Regions from separate parts of the Paenibacillus sp. AK002 genome, predicted to be linked through region 1. Evidence: riboswitches for the same ligand, from Rfam matches in the RefSeq annotation. Region 1 holds a riboswitch; each other region holds the start of a gene.

Region 1 (3,605 bases):
ATCGACGTGCTGGAGAATGAACTGGGGCTGTTCGTCCCGGTCTGCGGGCTTGTGAAGGATGCCAAGCATAAAACGGCGCAGCTGATGGTCGGAGACCCGCCGGAGCCGGTGTCGCTGCCTCGGGACAGCCAGGAGTTCTATTTGCTCCAGCGCATTCAGGATGAGGTTCACCGTTTCGCGATTTCCTTCCACCGCGAGCAGCGCGGGAAATCGATGGTGACGTCTAAGCTGGATTCGATACCGGGCATCGGGGAGAAGCGCCGCAAAATGCTGCTGAAGCATTTTGGCTCGGTCAAAAAAATAAAAGAGGCTTCAGTCGAAGACTTCAAGCCCCTTTCAATCGGTGAAAAATTAGCAACGGAAATTCTTAATGCACTTCGTGAGGAGGAGTCGTGACATACGGCTTCTCTTTTTTTGTCGGGTTGAAACGGTAAATCGCATAGGCTACAATCGCCGGAAGCACCATGTAAAAAGCGCCCGTCAGCAGGTTGGCGGCATCCTTGAGCATGATCAGGCTGATGCCCATCAGGATGCTGTTGAAGATGACATGGGAGAACATGGCCGCCAAATACCCGTATTTCAAAAAGATGTAGCTGAACAGCAAACCGATGATGACCAGCTCAATCGGCCGGGAGATCACGGGGTATATCGGATAGAGCGTATGTCCCAGCGCCCAGATGAGCGAGGTGATCAAGCTTGCGACAAAGGTATTGCGGACGATCTTTTTCACCATCTTGATGCCGAACAGCCGGTACACGGCCTCCTCGGATATGCCGGCCAGCCAGGCCATCAATGGAAACAGCCAAGGATACAGCATGTTGTAAGGCGACTGCGTCGCATCCGTGGTGGACCATGTATTCAGGGTCAGGCCAAGACCGATAAAGATGACGGATTGGACGCCAAGCAGGATGAAGGCCCACATATACCCCAGCTTCATGCTGTCCAGCACGTAGTGCCCGTATCCGGGTTCTTTGGCGCGCGGCCATGGATTGAGCCCGTCTTCTTTATGCCACAGCCCGCTGCCGCCGACAAGGGAGAAATAGAGCAGGGCGGAGAAAACGAGCGAATAGACGGCATAGAAAATCATCATCCCGAGCACGCCGGTTTGCGACATGCCTTCGGATTTGAAAACGGGAATCAGATTGTACGTGTTCAGCATCTGAATGACGAACAGCAGCGCCGATAAGAACAGGCCGCGCTTAAACGAGGTGTAGGCCCTGGTCTTTACGCTGTACACAATCGCAAGAATGCCCAGGATTAGGGTGAACAGGCCGTACCCGGCGAGCGTCAGCAGGGTGGCATCCTGCGTCTGCTTGTTGACATAAGCGGAGTGGGCGGCCGGGACCGAGAAGGAGGGCTCATAAGAGCGCAATTTCCCCTGCTCGAAGGTGAAGCGGTGCTCCAGCCTGGAGTCCCCGATCCTGGATTCAGGGTCCACATATTTGAGACGGGGCTCCCCTTCCTTCGTAACCAGCTCCAGATTCGACAGGTCATAACCCGCCCGCTGAAGCCATGGCTCGGCCAGCGCCTGCTTCTCGGCCAATGTCATGCCATCCTCAACGACGAGCAGCATCTGTCTCTGAATTTCGCCCTTGTTCAGCTCGATCCGGTCAAAGCTGGAGCGGGCATAATCATACGAGAATCCGACGATGCCGGAATTCTGCATGTGCACGTCCACATTGAGGGCATCGCCTCCAGGCTCGCTGAAGCGAACGCGGTATACGTCATAGGGATATTTGGCTTCATAGGTTTTGTTATATTCCGAAAGTCTCTTCTCCTTCGCCAGATATCCGTAAAGTTCCGATTTGGATTGATATGTAACCAAGGCTTCGTCCGTGTCCGCAGCCGCAAACTGCAGATGCTCCTGAGCAAACCTTGAAGCTGCCTGCCGAGCCTGCTCCTTGGAAATGATATCCGGCGAGGCCATCTCGGTATCGTCCGGATTCGCCCACGGAAATACCTGAAATAATAGGAACAGAATCAGGCCGACTGCGGCAGGCGCGATGAGCTGCTTCAGATTGGGCTTCAGCTTCAAGGGCTCTCTTGCACGATTCATGAAATTCCTCCTCTAAGAAAGTTGATACTCCCACTGGTATTCGATATGCCTGATTAAGAACGCATAGAGTCAATATAACATAGTATGAAAGCCATAAGCAGCTTATCCCAATTATCGGAATATTGAAATAAATCGATGAAAATGAATGAAAGGTTTCGAAAACGTTAGAGAACCCTACGCTTGTATTCTTGAATATGCCCAATTCGCGCTCTTTTAAAGATATTTCGGGCGAAAAACGGCATTGGGTTTACGTACCGGATTGAGTTATAATCACATCATGCTTGAAGGAACCGAATATTCCAGCCGAATTTCGTAATGAAAATGGGGGAACCATGTAATTGGGGTGAATTTCATTATTCCCGGAATAATGAATAGGGCGACCTGTGGAAATGCCCGAATCCGTCAGCTAACCTCGTAGGCTGTTGCACAGGAACCAGACCGAAAGGCACTGCGTTTTCCAGTGTCTTTTTTCGTTGATTTTTTTAAAGAAGGTGTCCGATTGAACGCTAAATTAAACTGGCTTACATTGTCTCCGCCCCAAATTCTCGTGCTTGGTTTTGCGGCCATCATCTTCATCGGGACCGGGCTGTTAATGCTGCCAATCTCGACGACGACGGGCGAACCGCTTGGATTTACTGACGCCTTGTTCACTTCCACCTCGGCAACGTGCGTAACGGGCCTGGTCGTGGTGGATACGGGAACGACATTCAGTTCCTTCGGAGAAGTCGTGATCATGCTGCTGATTCAAATCGGCGGGCTCGGATTCATGACGATGGCTACTTTATTCGCCTTGGTTCTGAAGAGACGCATATCGCTCAAAGACCGTCTAATCTTGCAGGAAGCGATGAATCAGTCCTCGATGGAAGGCATCGTAAGGCTGATACGCAGAGTACTGCTGTACTCGCTCGTCATCGAGGCCTGCGGCGCAGTCCTTTTATCGGTTCGTTGGGCGTTTGATATGCCGCTGGGCCGGGCGATATATTACGGAGTTTTTCATGCGGTGACGATGTTTAACAACGCCGGCTTCGATTTGTTTGGCGATTTTCGGAGTTTGACCGGGTATGTATACGATCCGGTAGTCAACTTCGTCGTGATGTTCTTGATTGTTTCCGGGGGCATTGGATTTATTGTGCTCTCCGATCTGATCGATTACCGAAAACAGCGGAGGCTCTCCCTGCACTCCAAGGTGGTGCTCACGATGACGGCTGCCTTGCTTGCGGTCGGATTTATCGTCATTCTCATATTTGAATTTACCAACCCGAGAACGCTGGGTTCCCTGAACTGGGGCGGGAAATTCTTCGGCGCGTTATTCCAATCCGTAACGCCGCGTACGGCGGGCGCGAATACTATAGATATTACGGGGCTCAGACAGGCAACGCAATTTTTTATCGTCATCCTGATGTTTATCGGAGCATCTCCAGGGTCAACCGGCGGCGGCATCAAAACCACGACCTTTACCATTATGGTAGGGGCGGTCATTGCGATGATGCGCGGGCGGGAAGACATCGTCATGTTCCGTTATCGCCTGGCCCAGGAGCGGGTGCTGAAG
Region 2 (3,605 bases), 570 kb from region 1:
ATTGATTGTGCAGGAAATTATGCCAGCCCTTCTTGGGGATGAACTGCGGAATGACGACGGTAACCTGATAGTCGGATTCGCTTGCCTTGCGCTGCACGGTATCGATGAATTTCGTCAGCGGCTGAATGATGCTCCGATAAGGCGAGTGCAGCGTCACCAGCCGGATGTCCGGCTGCCACTTTTTCCATTTTTCCTGGAAGGCGACCTCCTCCTCCCGCTCGAACGGCACGTACACCGCGATGATTTGGCCCGCTCCCAGCGATTTGGCGTAATTCAGCGAGTTCTCCACCACATGCGTGATTCCTGCCACAGGCAGGATGATGACATTCCCCTCAATCGGCTTAACCGGATCGCAGGTCGTAATCCGGAGCTGGTCCGCTACCGCCTCGTAATGCTTGCGGATCCGGGTGAAAATCCAGATGATCAGCGGCAGGAATATCAGGACGGTCCACACCTGGGCGAATTTCGTAAAGAAAAAGATCATGGTCACGATAAAGCTGATGCATGCGCCGGTGGTGTTAATGATCAGCTTGACGATCCAGCCTTCGGGCTTTTCGCGGATCCATTTCACCATCATCCCCGTCTGGGAGAGGGTAAACGGGATAAACACGCCGACGGCATACAGCGGAATCAGATGCTCGGTTTTGCCTTCAAAAGCCAGCAGCAGCAGAATGGAGAAAAATCCAAGAATAATGATTCCGTTTGAATATCCCAGACGGTCGCCGCGGACGGTGAACATTCTAGGAATGAACTTATCCTTCGCCAGATTGACGGCCAGCAGGGGAAAAGCGGAATACCCGGTGTTGGCGGCGAGGATCAGAATTAAGGCCGTTGTTCCTTGTATGAAGTAATAAAGCGCATTTCGCCCGAAGGTATGCTCGGCAATTTGGGAAACGACCGTGACTTGTTCGCTGGGACTGACCCCATAGTAATAAGCCAGGAAGACGATGCCCGAAAATAACAGGGCCAGCAGCGATCCCATCGCCACCAAGGTTTTGGCCGCGTTATTCGGGGCCGGGTCTTTGAAATTCGGAATGGCGTTGGAAATCGCCTCCACGCCGGTCAGGGCGGAGCTGCCCGAGGCAAATGCGCGTAGAAGCAGAAACAAGCTCAGCCCGGCTACGGGCGTGCCGATCGGCGTGTGAAGCTCCGGAGACGCATGGCCTGTGGCAATGTTGAATATCCCTACCCCGATCAGGATGAATAACGCAAGCACGAACAGGTAAACCGGATAAGCCAATATGGAGGCCGACTCCGTGACCCCTCTTAAATTCAATACGGTCAAGCATAGAACGAACACGATGGAGATCGGCAGATTATAGGCGTGCAATTCCGGAAAAGCCGACGTGATCGCATCCGTCCCGGCCGACACGCTGACCGCAACCGTCAGGATATAGTCCACGAGCAAGGAACCGCCGGCCACCAGCCCCGGATACATGCCCAAATTCCGTTTGGACACGACATATGCGCCGCCGCCGTGCGGATAGGAGAAAATAATTTGTCTGTACGACAGGATAAGTGCCAGCAATAAGACCAGGACGCCGACGGCAATCGGTATGGAATACCAATAGGCAGCCGCCCCGACGGTCATCAACACAATGAGGATTTGTTCCGGACCATAGGCCACGGACGATAACGCATCGGATGACAGGATGGCCAGCGCCTTGGTTTTATTCAGCTTTTGTTCGCCTAATTCCGTTGATTTAAGCGGTCTTCCGATGAGGAAGCGCTTGATTGAGGATAACATGGTTGTTTTTCACCGCCGCTTAAGATTAAGTTCATGGTAGAAGCTCGCTGAACGGACTTCTATCGGTGTTTTTTATGTGCTGGACATAGGAATGGTCACCATTCCTATGCTGATTTTTGGCAAACAAAAAACACAGGTTAGAACCCTGTGTTTCATCACAAGTTCACAACCCTCCCGATCAACGCTGACGAGGTTAGCTGTCGGATTCGGGCGGTGAGAGTCGCCCTACCTGATTCCATCGCGGCGTACGTACGCGACGCATCAGGATTCACCCCATAGTATGGTTGAAGGATCCTATAGGTATCCCTCCATACGGTTGGTTCCCCCGCTTTCCATCATGGAAATTAAGCGAATGCCATGTGAATATGAAGAATGTTTTCGAAGCTGAATAGTATATTACGCCTGCTCCAATCGTTTGTAAAACATCCTCCAACGATCATTCGAACAGAATTATTTATAAAAAATAACAGATAAGCGCTTACATAATGACCTGGCTTTGACAGGCTTTTTATTTTGCATGTTTACTGCGAAAATCACGAGTTTCTATAATATGGAGGATTAGGTGTGGGGAACATCGGTCACTGGGAGGATGCCATATAAACAAATTCGCCATGCCGGTCTCGGGGGAGGAGACACTGGCATGGCGAATTTTTTTGGGAGTGGTCCATGATTCGGCAAGGAAGAGAAAGGGTCTGGGTTCCTCTTCTTTGCTCTTGATAGGAATATACCCGGGGGAAAGTAAAGTGAATCACCTGATTAGAAATAAATGTATGACTTTACTGAAACCCCGATTTTCTTTTAAGATAAAGGGATATGATGCAGCCGAGCAAAAGGGGGAAGTACGAAATGACTCAAGCGATGATTCATCAGGAAAACGGCGTATTTCCGGCGGTATGTCCGTTGGATTGTCCCGATACATGCGGCCTGCTGCTGCATAAAGAGAACGGAAAAATCGTCAAGGTGACCGGTAATCCGGAGCATCCGATTACGCAGGGAGCCATCTGCAATAAAGTCCGTAATATGGCACACCGGGTGTACCATCCGGAACGCGTGCTCTATCCGCTGCGAAGGGTAGGTCCCAAGGGAGAGGGCGCCTTCGAGCGGATCAGCTGGGACGAAGCCATTCAGGAGATTGCGGGACGCTATAAGGACTTGATTGAGGAATACGGCTCCGAGAGCATCCTGCCTTACAGCTTCTACGGCAATATGGGGATATTGAGCGTCGACGGCATGGACCGCAGATTCTTCAACAGGCTGGGTGCCAGCCGCCTGAAGCAGTCGATTTGCAATTCCGCGGGCAATGAGGGCTGGAAATCCGTGATGGGGTTTAATGGGGGAACCGTTCCGGAGGACACCGTACGAGCCGACGTCATCCTCGTCTGGGGCGGCAACATCGTCAGCACCAATATGCACCAGATGGTGATTGCAGAGAAAGCGCGCAAAGCCGGTGCCAAGGTCGTTGTGATCGATGTCCACAAGAACCAGACGGGGCAATGGGCCGACTGGTTCATTCCGCTGTATCCAGGCACGGATGCTGCGCTGGCCGTCGGGCTCATGCACATCATGTTCCGCGACGGCATGGTGAATGAGGAATTCCTCCGGAAGTATACGATTGGTCATGAAGCCTTGCGCGAGCACGTCAAAGAATACACGCCGGAGCACGTTTCTTCCATTACCGGCATCTCGATCGAGGATATCGAGAAATTGACCGAGCTCTACGGCCGGGCCGATACTTCCTACATCCATATCGGCAACGGTCTTCAGCATCACGACAACGGCGGCTTGACGGTGCGCAGCATCGCCGCGCTTCCCGCTTTGACCGGACAATGGCTGAAGCGGGGCGGAGGGGCTGCCAAGT
Region 3 (3,605 bases), 1.1 Mb from region 1:
GTTTGGTAAATGGTACGGAACCTATCCTTATTCCACGTTGTCCATCGTCGTGCCGCCGGAATCGGGCAACGGTGCAGGCGGTATGGAATACCCGACGCTGGTCACGGCCTTCGGTGCCAAGAACGATTCGCCGGGTTATGAGCTCGAACGGACCGTCATTCACGAGATCGCCCACCAATATTTTTACGGAATGATCGCAAGCAACGAATTTGAGGAAGCGTGGCTGGACGAGGCCTTTGCAACCTATGCAGAAGAAAGAGTGATGGAGAAGGAATACGGCATTACCTCCAACACCGCTGCTCAAGGAGCATCGATTACCTCCCCTGCCCCGCTGAAGATGGAGTCCTGGAAATACAGCTCACACGAGAACTACGCGCTGAATGTTTACACGAGAGGCAAGCTGGTGCTGCAAGGCATTGAACGGCAGGTCGGTCCACAGATGATGGGGAAAATCATGCATACCTATGCCCAGAAATACCGGTTCAAGCACCCAACCACGTCAGATTTTCAGAAAGTCGTCGAGCAAGTAAGCAAAACCTCCTGGCAATCGTATTTTGACCAATATGTATATGGAAGCCAAATGGCCGACGTCGCCATCGATGTGATCAAAACCAAAAATGAAGGCACGTCAGACCATCCGCGGTATGAATCCACGGTCAAGATCACGAGCAAGGACGGAGATATAACCGATGTGCCTATCGTGTTCGCCTTTGAGGACGGCAAAACGGTGGAGCGAACTTGGAGCGGCAAGGACGGTAAAGTTACGTACACCCTGGAGTACAGCACTCCGCTCGCCTGGGCTATGGTTGATCCGAAATACTCCATTGTTCTGGAGAATAGACACATCAATAACTATATGAAGGCAGGAATGGATCCGAAAGTGGTCACACGCTGGAATCTCAGTATTACCAAGCTTGTGGAGACGTTGTTCGGCAGCCTGTCATGGTGAGGGGGGAGCACATGAAAAGTTATGCAGGCCAAGGCTGGATCAGTGTTAAAGACCAATTATACGTCTCCATTCTGCTGTTCTTGTACCGCATGCTGTGGGGATATTGCCTGTACCGGCTTGTAAAATCGGCAGTCGTCCCCCTGCTGATGCGGTATCCGGATTCTGCCCCTAACGAGCTTAGTCGCCTGTTATTCTTCTACGAGGGCGAGATGAGTCTATCGTTAAGCGGCACGGTCCATACCTATGGTTGGCTTCTGGCCGCTCTGCTCCTGATCCGGATGGTATGTACCCCGCTCATTCGGGCAGGCATCTTCTATAACCTCCATCAGGAGGCCAAGGGCGAGCGCGGATTATTCTTCTTCACCGGCATGCAGAAGCTGTGGAAGCCCGTTACGGTATTCTATCTGATCGAACTTGTTCTTACCTTTGTGCCCGGATACTGGATTCTGCCCAAAATCCTTCCGATACTGCTGAACGGGATCCATGAGCCGGTTCTGCTGCTTCGTGCGCTGCCTCATGCAGCCGGCTGGTTTCTGTACGCCTATCTGATTCGCCTGTTATTGCTCTATATGCAATTCGGCCGTACGGACAATTCCGGCATGATCAGCTCCGTTCTTGCGCTCTTCCGCCGACTGGGCACGGCCGTGCTGTTATCCCTTACCGTTGGCGGATCAGCCTGCGTCATTCTTTTGCTCCTGAGTTCGGCATCGCTCTTCTGGGCCGGATTGATCGGCTTGATTATTCAGCAAGCCTCCTATTTTCTAAATGGACTTTTCCAAATTTGGGCAATTTCCGCCCAATACCATTTGTGGCGGGATTCTTCCTCGCAGCATGCCTAATCGTTACATTTCGTTACCATCTTATGATGAACAAGCTCGTAAATATGCTGTAATCGGAAGCGACACATTTCTCTCTCGGATTTGATTTTACAAAGAATAGGAGCCCATTTTTCCTCAATATTACATTTTCCGATGGCCAAATTACAAAAAAACCTGATCCCGCAAGACGGGGACAGGTTTTTTTGTATAAAAATGAGCTTTCCTCATTTGCCAAATTGTTAATACTCTGCTAAAATAACGAATATGTTAGTAACAACTTTGTCATCTTTACTGTAACTTTTTGCTGGAACTATGTAATTTCGTTAGCATGTTGGAACGTCAGACGTCTATGAATGGGTTCATCAACATTTTAAGGAGCCGAATTCCCATGATTGGGAAGCGGGGGATCCGTTTTGGGTGAATTGATCTCGCAAGAGAGGGATCATAGGGGACCTTCAACCGAACCCTTAAGCTAACCTCGCAGGCAATGGAAGGAGCTTTTTGTTTTGAAAAAGAAGTTAACGGCCATTTCTCTAGGCCTGGCCCTCGCACTCACATTAGGGACCGGAAGCGCTTTCGCCGATTCCAAATTAAATACTGCAATCAAACCAGCCATTGGTGTCTCTTATAAAACAGGTGGAACCACAACGAATGGTTTTGACTGCTCCGGATTCACCAGCTATATCTACAAGAAACTTGGTCTGAGCCTGCCACGCACGTCTGCAGCTCAATACAAAGTCGGTACGGCCGTAGCCAAGAGCAAGCTGAAAGCTGGCGATCTCGTGTTCTTCAACACATCCGGCAGAGGTGTATCTCATGTGGGTATTTATGTTGGGGGCGGCAAATTCGCTCATTCCTCATCCTCGCGCGGCGTCATCATCAGTCCGCTGAGCCAGAGCTATTACGCCAATCGATACGTAGGTGCTAAGCGAGTCATGAGTCAGTCTACGTACAAGTCTGTAGCTGTGAACTACAATTAATTATTGGAACTTCATTGGTTTATCCTTTACAAGAAGCCCTGGGCGTATGAGATTGTGCCGATCTCATCCAGCGGCTTTTTCTTTTGTCTGCTCTGTGTATACCTTTATAACGTTTGGGACAACGAAAAAGTTCCCACTTTTCGAGAAAAAAAGAAAATTATTATGCGAATTCACTTCGCTTCCTCATGTCGTTGCATCTTCTACCCTTTATATACCCTCCTCTTCCTTCATTAAACACCCTAATGGAAAAATATTGATTTTATTTTCTGAGGACCACTACGAGCAGCGATACGTAGGTGCCAAGCCCATCATGAGCAATGATCAGAATGAAAAGTCGACCGGAGAATCCTCCTAAGCTTCGATGGGTCTTATCCTCATCCTGCCTATACATACCCTTTTGCCCGTCAATGGAGGCCTACTTCTCTCGGACTGGCTTTTTGATGCGGCTAGAATGTTTGAGAAATGGGGTATAATTTAATTTGTAATTACGACAGGGGGACTTTGCCAATGGATGCAGCACCGATTTCATTTCACACGGTGGTCATGCTTGAAGAGCATGCGAAAGAAATATGCGCCTGGACCTATCCTCCTCCCTATAACATTTACGGTTTTCTTCCATGGGAGCAGATGAAAGGGCTTGGGATCGAGTTTGGCGATCCGGACATCCGCCGGGAGCAGTACATTTCGATTTTGGATGAACGGAAGACACTATGGGGATTTGCCCAGCTGTTTCCGATGCATGAGGTTACGCGAATCGGGCTGGGCATGCGGCCTGATTGGTGCGGGCGCGGAATGGGTAAACGGTTTATGCAGACGATTGTCCGGGAAGCGAGGCGGAGGCGGCCTGCCGATGAGATC
Region 4 (3,605 bases), 230 kb from region 1:
GGAACAGAATCCCGACCAGCGTGTATGGTTCGAAAGCGCGAAATGATTGCGACACGATATTTTTGGCCGTCAGCATCATCTCGACCAGCGTAATGGCGCATAGAATCGGCGTTTCCTTAAACATGACAATCAAATAATTCCCCAGCACCGGGATGATCGGCGGTACCGCTTGCGGCAGTATAATGCTCCGCCAGGTCTGGGATTTCGTGTAGTTCAGTGCGGTTGCGGCTTCCCACTGTCCTTTCGGCACCCCTTCAATGCCGGAACGGTACACCTCCGACAGATACGTGCTGTAATGCAGCCCCAGGCCGATGACTCCCGCATAGAAGGCCGGAATCGAAATGCCCGTCAGCAGCGGCAAGCTGTAATACAGGAAGAACACCTGTACCAGCAAGGGGGTATTGCGAATAAATTCTATGATTCCTTTGGTTATGAGCGACAAGGGCTTAAATTTGCTCCGCGCGGCAAAGGCAAGCAGCAGCCCGATAATCAATGCCACCACAAAAGCACAGAGTGTGACCCATACCGTCATTTTTAATGCACTCAGAAGCTGCGGCAGTATTTCAAACACATATTTCCAATCCCACATCCGCTACAGCCTCCCCGCGGTCAGTTTGCGCTCCAGCAGTCGAACCGCCATCGAGACGAGCGTCGCAATGACAAAATACATGAGGAGCAGCAGCACCAGAATCTCGGTGGTCCAGGAGATGTAATTGTTGCGGAGCACCATCGCCTGATACGTTAAATCCGCCATCGTGATGAAATAAACGAGCGAGGTGGATTTGATGAGTTCCACAAGCTGATTCCCAAACGGGGGAAGCATTCGCAGGGACGCTTGGGGCAGTATAACGTTCCACAACCTCTGCCAAGGCCTCATATTAAGCGCCACGGCAGCTTCCCACTGTCCTTTCGGAACGGCCAGCACCGCGCTGCGAACAATCTCGGAGCCGTATGCGCCGAAATTAAGTCCGATCGCGAGAATCGCCGCCAGCATTTTCGGAAGCTCGATGCCGATGAATGGAAGGGCAAAATACAACCAGAAGAGTTGCACCAGCAAGGAGGTTCCCCGAAAAACTTCGACGTACACGACCGTCGCCGTGCGGACGATCCACAGCTTCGACAGCCGGCACAATCCGGCTGCAAAGGACATCACGATAGCCAGGATGGCTGAAAAGAACGCGACGATAATCGTGATCTCTGCTCCTTTGAGCAGCGTCGGAAGAAAATCGATCCAAGAATTCGGCATGCTATTCCCCGCAGAGCGCAGCGGCCGTCATCTCACCCGGGAGCTCTTCTTCCGTGAACCCGAACTCTTGCAAAATTTCCAGCAGCTCGCCCGACTCCTTCATCTTTTCAAGCTCTGCATTATAAGCCTCCTGGAACTCGGTATCCGCTTGGCGGAAAGCCGTAGCCCCGTAACCGCGAACGCTTTCGCCGTCGATGACCGGCTGCTCGAAATCGGCCACGCGTTCGATGCTGTCGTCGCTGGCTGAATCCAGCATCGCCTGCAGGGACGGCCCCGTCATGGTAATCGCCTGCACCCGATCGGCCTGGAGGGCGCTGATCGCCGAAGCCTGGTCAGGGACCTGTACGATCCGGTCCGCAGGAATGCCCGACTTCTCCATGTAGCCGATTTCGACCGCGCCGGTCATGACAGCCACCTTGGCCTGCTCATTCTTGGCAATGTCCTCATAGCTTCCGAGTTCCATCGGATTCCCTTGCTTTACCGCAAGGGCTTCCCCGATGCTGTACTCCGGATTCGCGAACAGGACGGCAGAGCAGCGGTCCGGATTAATGAACATGCCTGCCGTGATCAGATCAAACCGATCGGCCTGCAATCCGGCGACCAGCGAACCGAATTCCGTTAGCTCCCCCCTCATCTCCTTGATGCCAAGACGCTCCAGAATAACGCGGGCAATCTCAACCGCCTCGCCCGTGAGCTCCCCATTGGCTTCTTTGTAGGCATACGGCTTCTCGTTCGCAAACCCTACGGTGATATATCCCTGCTCTATGGCTCGATCCAGCGTACTTCCTTTGTCGCCGCAAGCCGCGAGCAGTACCACCATCATCACGGACAACACCAGCACAACCACTTTCTTCAAAACCTTCCACAACCTTTCGTAATAGCTTTTCACTTTCTTAAAAAAACGGCATGACGAAATTATCCGTGTTAGCACATGTGTTAACTTGGATATATGGACATTCAGATACCCGTGCATGGGACGAGGCTTCAGGGAAGATGATTCATCGGCTTCCTTGCACGCTTTGACCCAATGCCGTCTGATCGATTCAATTCATTCCACATTTGCAGACGTTGCCCCTCCTCTGTAATTGAATGCTAAAAAGACCACCAAACAGGGGATCTAGACATAGCTCCGCCAGCAGGGGGTCAAAAAATAGAGAAAAGGCCCCTATAGAGAATAAAGGGCCTTTTGTATGAACATCCATTATGTATGCAAGACCCATCCACTGCTGACGAGGTTAGCTGACGGACTCGGGTAAGATGGTACCCTACACTCGTGAATTCCAAGTGACTCGCCCCTGGTGAAACTGGTTCCCCCGCTTTCCGGAATATGTATGCCGGAAACTAAGCGTGTGTTCATGATAAAGGGAAGCTCAGGAAAAGTCAAACCCCTTTAACCGCTTTTTCTGGAAATTCAGAAGTGAAAATACCGTTTTTGCAACGAAAATATCGAGCCTTTTGAACACCTTATTTAAGGCTGTCCATACACCGGATTGGTCATGGAATCCATGCTCCATTTTCCGCTATATAGCAGGCATTTGACGGGTCTTGCGGAAATCGTTCATGACATATACGTTTAATGCCATGAATGAGCCCCGGATCAGGAAGTCTGCCCATTTGAAATACGGGGCCGAAAAAAATTTTTGAAACACTCCATAATAAGTCCGATAACAACGCCTGGAATGACTTGCAAAAAGCCCCGATGCTTAGCATCAGGGCTTTTCTCGTCATACCGCGGTATAGCCGCCATCCACCAGCAGACTCGTGCCCGTAATGAAGGAGGCATCTTCACTGGCGAGGAACAATACGGCTTTGGCCACTTCTTCCGGCTGTCCCAAACGGCCCATCGGATGAAGGCCGACCAGGTGCTGCGTGATCGCTTCCGTTCTTCCCTTGATCAGCGGCGTATCGATATATCCCGGACACACGGCATTGATTCGGATTCCTTTGGAGGCATAGTCTGCGCTGAGCGACTGGGTTAACAGCTTGACGCCTCCCTTAGCCGAAGCATAGGCGGTTACCCCTGCTTTTCCGACATGGCTATGGATCGAGCCGCAGTTTACGATCGCCCCTCCGGTTCCTTGGGACAGCATTTGCTGAATGACATATTTATCGCACAGGAAGACCCCTGTCAGATTAATATCAATCGTTCTCTGCCAATTATCCATCGTTAACTGATGGGCAGGAGCATCATGGGCTATGCCTGCATTCGCGAACAATACATCGACACGGCCAAAATGCTGTACCGTCTGATTCACCATATTCGCGACTTCCTGCTCTTGGGTTACATCCGTTTTGACGAACAGCGCTTCAAAGCCGGCTCCTCTCAATTCGTCGGAAACCGCTTGGCCCTGGTCGGAAT

The links. Region 1 has a riboswitch for cyclic di-AMP ahead of M1D70_RS26740 (TrkH family potassium uptake protein). Riboswitches for the same ligand answer to the same signal wherever they lie in the genome.
Region 2: another riboswitch for cyclic di-AMP. It lies ahead of M1D70_RS29500 (APC family permease); the one in region 1 lies ahead of M1D70_RS26740 (TrkH family potassium uptake protein).
Region 3: another riboswitch for cyclic di-AMP. It lies ahead of M1D70_RS00480 (C40 family peptidase); the one in region 1 lies ahead of M1D70_RS26740 (TrkH family potassium uptake protein).
Region 4: another riboswitch for cyclic di-AMP. It lies ahead of ehuB (ectoine/hydroxyectoine ABC transporter substrate-binding protein EhuB); the one in region 1 lies ahead of M1D70_RS26740 (TrkH family potassium uptake protein).

What each region holds. Positions count from the first base shown of each region.
Region 1 is NZ_CP096377.1:5,959,258-5,962,862, reverse strand. It holds gene uvrC (excinuclease ABC subunit UvrC) at 1-396, shown strand, start outside; gene M1D70_RS26745 (CPBP family intramembrane glutamic endopeptidase) at 368-2,056, opposite strand; cyclic di-AMP (ydaO/yuaA leader) riboswitch at 2,348-2,492, shown strand; gene M1D70_RS26740 (TrkH family potassium uptake protein) at 2,556-3,605, shown strand, end outside.
Region 2 is NZ_CP096377.1:6,528,232-6,531,836, reverse strand. It holds gene M1D70_RS29500 (APC family permease) at 1-1,747, opposite strand, end outside; cyclic di-AMP (ydaO/yuaA leader) riboswitch at 1,914-2,108, opposite strand; gene M1D70_RS29495 (molybdopterin-containing oxidoreductase family protein) at 2,594-3,605, shown strand, end outside.
Region 3 is NZ_CP096377.1:98,925-102,529, reverse strand. It holds gene M1D70_RS00490 (M1 family metallopeptidase) at 1-949, shown strand, start outside; gene M1D70_RS00485 (hypothetical protein) at 961-1,788, shown strand; cyclic di-AMP (ydaO/yuaA leader) riboswitch at 2,134-2,269, shown strand; gene M1D70_RS00480 (C40 family peptidase) at 2,274-2,747, shown strand; gene M1D70_RS00475 (GNAT family N-acetyltransferase) at 3,255-3,605, shown strand, end outside.
Region 4 is NZ_CP096377.1:6,192,860-6,196,464, forward strand. It holds gene ehuD (ectoine/hydroxyectoine ABC transporter permease subunit EhuD) at 1-589, opposite strand, end outside; gene ehuC (ectoine/hydroxyectoine ABC transporter permease subunit EhuC) at 593-1,246, opposite strand; gene ehuB (ectoine/hydroxyectoine ABC transporter substrate-binding protein EhuB) at 1,248-2,102, opposite strand; cyclic di-AMP (ydaO/yuaA leader) riboswitch at 2,458-2,604, opposite strand; gene M1D70_RS27955 (SDR family NAD(P)-dependent oxidoreductase) at 2,971-3,605, opposite strand, start outside.